Regions from separate parts of the Caballeronia sp. J97 genome, predicted to be linked through region 2. Evidence: predicted binding sites of a transcription regulator. Region 2 holds the regulator's gene; the other holds the start of a gene.
What was found. Region 2 encodes FliA, which starts transcription of late flagellar genes. Its sites were predicted from a motif close to CTAAAGTTTNNNNNNNNNNNGCCGNTA; they were not measured.
Positions count from the first base shown of each region.

Region 1: motA (flagellar motor stator protein MotA) is a predicted target of FliA. The motif match lies at 2,183-2,209, and genes of this name have one in related genera.

Region 1 is NZ_CAJMZL010000004.1:115,829-119,241, reverse strand. Features, by position in the region: gene U4Y90_RS08800 (response regulator) at 1-187, opposite strand, end outside; gene motB (flagellar motor protein MotB) at 255-1,250, opposite strand; gene motA (flagellar motor stator protein MotA) at 1,276-2,136, opposite strand; gene flhC (flagellar transcriptional regulator FlhC) at 2,278-2,853, opposite strand; gene flhD (flagellar transcriptional regulator FlhD) at 2,870-3,193, opposite strand.
Region 2 is NZ_CAJMZL010000013.1:166,134-169,546, forward strand. Features, by position in the region: gene flhF (flagellar biosynthesis protein FlhF) at 1-562, shown strand, start outside; gene U4Y90_RS18600 (MinD/ParA family protein) at 555-1,472, shown strand; gene U4Y90_RS18605 (RNA polymerase sigma factor FliA) at 1,491-2,222, shown strand; gene U4Y90_RS18610 (GGDEF domain-containing protein) at 2,596-3,413, opposite strand, start outside.

The DNA.
Region 1 (3,413 bases), on a different contig from region 2:
CGAGCCCGCTTCTGCCCGGCATGTGCTGGTCGGTCAGAACGAGATCGAAGCGCTCCGCGAGCGCCCACTCCAGGCCTTCGTCGCCGTCCGACGCGACGGTCACTTCGTAACCGGCCGTCGCGAGCGTCGCCGAGAGGATTTGCCGCATCGCGGCTGAATCGTCGATTGCCAGAATGTTCTTGATCATGTTTGTCTCTTGCCGTGATGACGGTCGAAACGTGTCGAGTCTTGAGCGTCTTTTTCGAGGTATTTGCTCAGTACGCCGCGGGTTTGGGCGCGACGCCGCCGAACAGGCCGAACGACGCCGATGGCTTGCCGTTCGCGTCCGTGCCGTTGTCGAGCGTCGCGGGGGGCGAGCCGTCGTCGCGCAGCATCGAAAGCTCCGTCTTGCGGTTGAGCACGATGACGCTGATGCGCCTGTTTTCCGGATCGAGCGGATCCTTCTTGTTCAGGTTCTGCGTCGATGCGAGTCCGAGCACGCGCATCACCTTCGCTTCGTCCATGCCGCCCGCGACCAGCTCGCGCCGCGACGCGTTCGCGCGGTCCGCCGACAGCTCCCAGTTGCTGTAGCCCTTGTCGCCGCCCGCGTACTTCACGGCGTCGGTGTGTCCCTGCACGACGATGCGGTTCGGCACGTCGTTCAGCGATCGGCCTATCTCGCGCAGGATGTCGCGCATGTACGGCTGCACGGCGTCGCTGGAGAGCGCGAACATCGGGCGCTTCTGGGTATCGACGATCTCGATGCGCAAGCCCTGCTGCGTCGATTCGATGCGGATCTGCTGCTTGAACTGGCGCAGCGTCGGATTGGCCTCGATCGCGGCCATGAGCTTCACCTGAAGGTCGTGCAGACGCACCTGCTCGCGCCGTTCGAGCTCGCCTTGCGCGGCCTTGAGCAGCTCCTCGTCGGTGTCGGACGAAGCGCGCTGCGCGAGTTGCGTGCTGCCATCGGTCTTGCGCGCCGCGCCCGCTTCGATGCTGGAGATATCGCGCCCGCCGCCGGTGATGATGCTGTTGTCCATGCCGACGGTCTTGCCGCCCACCATCGCCGCCTTGAGCGGCATCTGGAAGTATTCGGCGATGCCGCGCCGCTGCACCGGCGAGGTCGACGAAAGCAGCCACATCAGCAGGAAGAACGCCATCATCGCGGTCATGAAGTCCGCGTAGGCGAGCTTCCACGCGCCGCCGTGATGCCCCTTCTTGCCGGCGACGACGCGCTTGATGAAGATCGGGCGATCGGTTTCGTTGCTCATCGCTGTGTCTCGGTCAATGGGAACGTCACTTCGCCTTGACCCGGCGCACGTGTTCTTCCAGTTCGGAGAACGACGGGCGTTCCGTCGAGAACAGCACCTTGCGGCCGAACTCCACCGCGATCGCGGGCGCGTAGCCGTTCAGGCTCGCGAGAATCGTCACCTTGATGCACTGGAACATCTTGGTCTGCTCCGCGACGCGCTGCTCCGCGACGTTCGCGAGCGGCCCGATGAAGCCATAGGAAAGAAGAATGCCGAGGAAGGTGCCGACGAGCGCCTGCGCGATCATCTCGCCGAGAATCGCGGGCGGCTGGTCGGCGGAGGCCATCGTATGCACGACGCCCATCACCGCCGCGACGATGCCGAACGCGGGCATCGCGTCGCCGACCTTGGTCAGCGCGTGCGCGGGCGCCTCGCCCTCGACGTGATGCGTCTCGATTTCCTCGTCCATGAGGCTCTCGATCTCGAACGCGTTCATGTTGCCGCTCACCATGAGGCGCAGATAATCCGTCAGGAATTCGACGATGTGGTGATCGGCGAGAATCTTGGGGTACTGGCTGAAGACCGGGCTCTTCGACGGATCTTCGATATCCGCTTCGAGCGCGAGCGTGCCTTCCTTGCGCGCCTTCGCGAGCAGCACGTAGAGCAGGCCCATCAGCTCCATGTACATGCTCTTGTCGTACTTCGCGCCCTTGAAGAGCGTCGGCAGGACCTGAATGGTCGCCTTGATCGTCTTCACGTTGTTGCCGAGGATGAACGCGCCGACGCCCGCGCCCGCGATCATCAGAATCTCGACCGGTTGCATGAGCGCGCCAAGGTGCCCGCCTTCGAGCGCATAACCGCCGAAAACCGACAGCAATGTCACGAGCGATCCCACGAAAATCAGCACAGTCGAGTCCTCACGTTTTGATGCGGTAAGACCGCCGTTAAGTGGTTTACGGCACTCGACTGGAAAACTTTGGGGGCAAATCCACGGCGCGGGCAAACGGTAAACCCCGCGTCGCCGCGAGGTTCCGCCGATGACGCGGCGTCAGGCGGCGATGCGCGACACGCGCTCCGAAGCATCGGACGGCGCAAGCGCCTTGCGCGTCTTGCCCGCGCGCGACGGCGGCTGGCACAGGCCGCACACGTAGCCCGCGCGCAGCTCGTAGGCGTGCGCGACGAAGCGGCCGCCGCAGCGCGTGCAGGCGTTCGTCTGCAACATGCCGGACTCGAAGTAGCGCACGAGCGTCCACGCGCGCGTGAGCGACAGCACGGGCTCGTCGCCGTGCAGCGTCGCGTGCTCGAGGTAGAGGCGGTAGCTTTTTACGATCGCCTGGATCGTGCTCTGCGTGCCGCCAGCGCCGCCGTGTTCGTCGATGAAGCGGTAAATGCCATGAAACAGCGACGAATGGATGTTCGGCTGCCAGGTCATGAACCAGTCCGTCGAAAACGGCAGCATGCCCTTCGGCGGCGAGACGCCCTTCAGCTCCTTGTAGAGCTTGATGAGGCGGTCGCGCGACAGGCTCGTTTCCGCTTCGAGCAATTGCAGACGCGCGCCGAGTTCGATCAGTTCGATCGCCAAGGTGATTTCGCGCACTTCCGCGACTACGCTTTTCGTCGCCATCGGTCGCTCGCGCGCCTTAGCCGATCTGCTCGACGGGCGCGCCGGCCAGCAGGATCGCCGCGTGGGCGTGCGCGAGTGCCGCGCTCTTGTCCTTGTCGGCGAGGGAAGACAGGATCGCGTGGTCGTCGAAACGAAAGCGGCACAGCAAATGGCTCGACGACGCCACTTTCACCGCCTGTGCGAGCGTCAGCGAGGTCAGCACCTGCGCGACCTGCTCGGACAGGCCGAGGCGATACATCGCCGAAACGCGGTCTTCCTGAAGGAGCCTCTGCGCGAGGAGCAAGTACGACAGATTCACCTCGCGGATTTCCGCGAGCGTACTCGTATTGCTGGTCGTCATCTTTTCCCCGAATCGATACGTGGCTGGTCAGGCCCGGCGTGGTGAACGTTTGCTCGAATTCGCAAAGGAAAGGCGAATGCGGCCCCACGCGCGTTGTCTAGTGTCGATTCGATTGTCGCCGATGCCCGCGGCCGCGCCTGTCGGATAAAGCTTCCGACGCAACGACGGAGTTTCGCGAAGATTCATGTAGGAATAGTTCTTACACGGCGGCGGCTTCGGT
Region 2 (3,413 bases):
CGAGCAACTGCGCATCTTCGGCAAGATTCTCGGCGTGTCGGTTCACGCGGTGAAGGACGCCGCCGACCTGCAGCTCGCGCTCTCGGAGTTGCGCAACAAACATATCGTGCTGATCGACACGATCGGCATGAGCCAGCGCGATCGCATGGTGTCGGATCAGATCGCGATGCTGTGCGGCGCGGGCCATCCGGTGCAGCGCATCCTGCTGCTCAACGCGACGAGCCACGGCGACACGCTCAACGAAGTCGTACAGGCCTACAAGAGCGCCGCGGATCAGCCGCCGCTCGCGGGCTGCATCCTGACCAAGCTCGACGAAGCGACCAATCTCGGCGGCGTGCTCGATACGGTCATCCGCTACAAGCTGCCCGTGCACTACGTGTCGACGGGCCAGAAGGTGCCGGAGAACCTGTACGTCGCGACCAAGCGTTTTCTCATCAAGAGCGCGTTCTGCATTCCGCGCGACAACTCGCCGTTCGTGCCGCAGGACGAAGAAGTGCCGGCGCTGCTCTCCGCATTGTCCGCGCGCGCGACGACCGAACTGCATGGGGTGCACTTTGGATAAGTTCGTGCTCGATCAGGCGGAAGGTCTGCGACGGCTCCTCACGCGCGCCGGTTCGCGCGTGGTGGCGGTCGCAGGCGGTCCGGCGGGCATCGGATGCACGTCGGCGGTGGTGAATCTCGGCGCGGCGCTGTCCGTGCACGGCAAGGATGTGCTCGTCATCGACGAGCATCGGAACGCGGAATCGGTGAGCCGCCTCGCGGGCATCGAAGGCGCGGGCGCGCTCGCCGCGGTGATGTCGGGCCGCCGCATGCTCGGCGATGCCGTCGAGCGCACGCCGTTCGGCTTCTCGCTGATCGCAGCGCCGCGCGACGAACGCATCGTTCACGATGCCGGTCAATGCCGCGCGTTGCTCGACGGCCCCGCGGACATCGTGCTGATCGATGCGCAACTCGATCGCCACGGCGCACTGTCGACGCTCGCGGCGCAGGCGCATGACTTTCTCATCGTGACGCGGGTGGCCGCGTCGGCGATCACCGAGGCGTATGCGTGCATGAAGCGTCTGCACTACGCCCATGCGATCGGCCAGTTCCGCGTGCTCGTCAATCACGTGCAGAACCCGGCCGACGCGGCGGTCGCGTTCGACAACCTGTCGGGGGTCGCGAGCCGGTATCTGGCCGTGTCGCTCGTGCAGGCAGGGTATGTGTCCGAGGATGCGCGCGTCACTCGGGCAAAGGAACTCTCACGCTGCGCAGTCGAAGCGTTCCCGGCCACGGCCGCGGCGCGCGACTACCGCGCGATCGCGGCGGAGCTCCTGCACTGGCCGATGCGTCCCGCGCCCTATGTGCGCGCGGCGGTCGGACAGGCAGACGCGCGAATTCCGGTTAGCGACTCTGTACAGGGCGCGCGGGAGGCGTCGCATCGTGCGGCTGCGCTTCACGACTTCGCAATGAGCAGCACGGCGTCGATGTGATCAACATAGGTGACCAAGATGTATAACGCCCAAGGCAAACTCTCACAGTCGGACGTGCTGACGAAATATGCACCGCTCGTTCGCCGGCTGGGGCTTCAGCTCGTCGCCAAGATGCCGGCGAGCGTCGATCTCGACGATCTGATTCAGGCCGGCATGATCGGCCTCCTGGATGCGGCGAGCCGCTACAAGGAAGATCAAGGCGCGCAGTTCGAGACCTACGCGAGCCAGCGCATTCGCGGCGCGATGCTTGACGAGCTGCGCGCCAACGACTGGCTGCCGCGCAGCATGCGCAAGACGTCGCGCGAAGTGGAATCGGCGGTGCACAAGGTCGAGCAGAACCTCGGCCGCTCGGCGAGCGAGACGGAAATCGCCGAGCACATGAACATGCCGCTGCCCGAGTATCAGTCGATGCTGCAGGACTTGCACGGCAGCCAGTTGATCTACTACGAAGACTTCGATCGCTCCGCCGACGACGAGCCGTTCCTCGACCGCTATTGCGTCGATCGTTCGGACCCGCTTTCGGCGCTGCTCGACGATAGCCTGCGCGGCGCGCTGATCGAAGCCATCGACAAGCTGCCCGAACGCGAGAAGCTGCTGATGAGCCTCTACTACGAACGCGGCCTGAACCTGCGCGAGATCGGCGCGGTAATGGAAGTGAGCGAATCGCGCGTGTGCCAGTTGCACAGCCAGGCGGTCGCGCGTCTGCGCGCGAAGCTGCGTGAGCAGGCGTGGACGAGCGTCGAGGCCTGACGACGCCTCCCGTTGTTCACTCAAGACAGGCAAGCGCGCGGGGTTCGGTATCCGACTCGCGCGCTTTGCTTTTTAGCGGCAGCCGGTGCTCAGCTCAGCGAATCGTTCAGCAACGTGAACCGTCCGCAACCTTCATCATCTGGTTGATGGGCCCGACCCGTTTTACCCAGAGCGAGTCATATTTCTTGCACGTAAGGGCGGTGTTTTCCCCGAGTTCCATTTCGGTCACGTTTGCCACCTCTTCATGTTGAACAGAAGTTGCCATAAGCGCGGCGACGTGCGACCGGTGACCGTACAGGCAAACGAGCGCGAGGAAGCCTTTCGTTGTCTTATTTTGTTGAAGTCGAAATCTGAGCGCGAGAGCAAGCCGGCATCAATGCAATTCGAAATCCCGAGGCTCCGCAAACACCGTCTTGCCCTGCCCCAGACTTTTCGCCCGATACATCGCGCGGTCGGCGGCGCGCAGCACGGCGGTCATGTCGGCCTGACGCGTGGTGGTCGCGCCGGGAAGCAGGCATGCGCCGATGCTCGCCGACACCGACACCGGCCGCTCCTGCACCGATGTCAGCGCGCCCAGTACCGAGTGAATGCCGTCGGCCACCAAGAGCACCGCCGCCCGGTCGCGCACCTGATGCGCGAGCACGACGAACTCGTCGCCGCCCAGACGCGCGATGGTGTCCGATTTGCGCATGCGCCTCGCGAGTTGTTGCGCGAAGGACTGCAGGAGCATGTCGCCGACGGCGTGGCCGTAGGTGTCGTTGACTTCCTTGAAGCCGTCGAGGTCGATCAGCAGGAGTGCGGTGGCGTTGTCGCCGCCTGCTGCGGGCGCGGCCATCGCGCGATTGACGATGTTCTCCAGCGCGTAGCGATTGGATAAGCCCGTGAGCGGATCGGTGGAAGCCTGGCGCGCGAGATCACGATTCGCGCTGCCGAGACGATCGACGAGCACGCTCAGATACACCGATGCCGCCAGCACGCTCAGCCCGAGCCCGATCGCGGCGGGCAGATTCGCGCGCCACCATGGCTGCCAGGTTCCAAGAGCGAGGACGACGATGAGCGCCGTCGAGCACGAGACCGCGAGCGTTTGCTTGCCGTAGCGGCATCCCGAGCCGATGAGAAACCAGAACATCACCCAGAGCATCGGCAGTGCGGTTGCGCCGCCGGCGGCGAGCGCGAGCCCGAGAATCGACT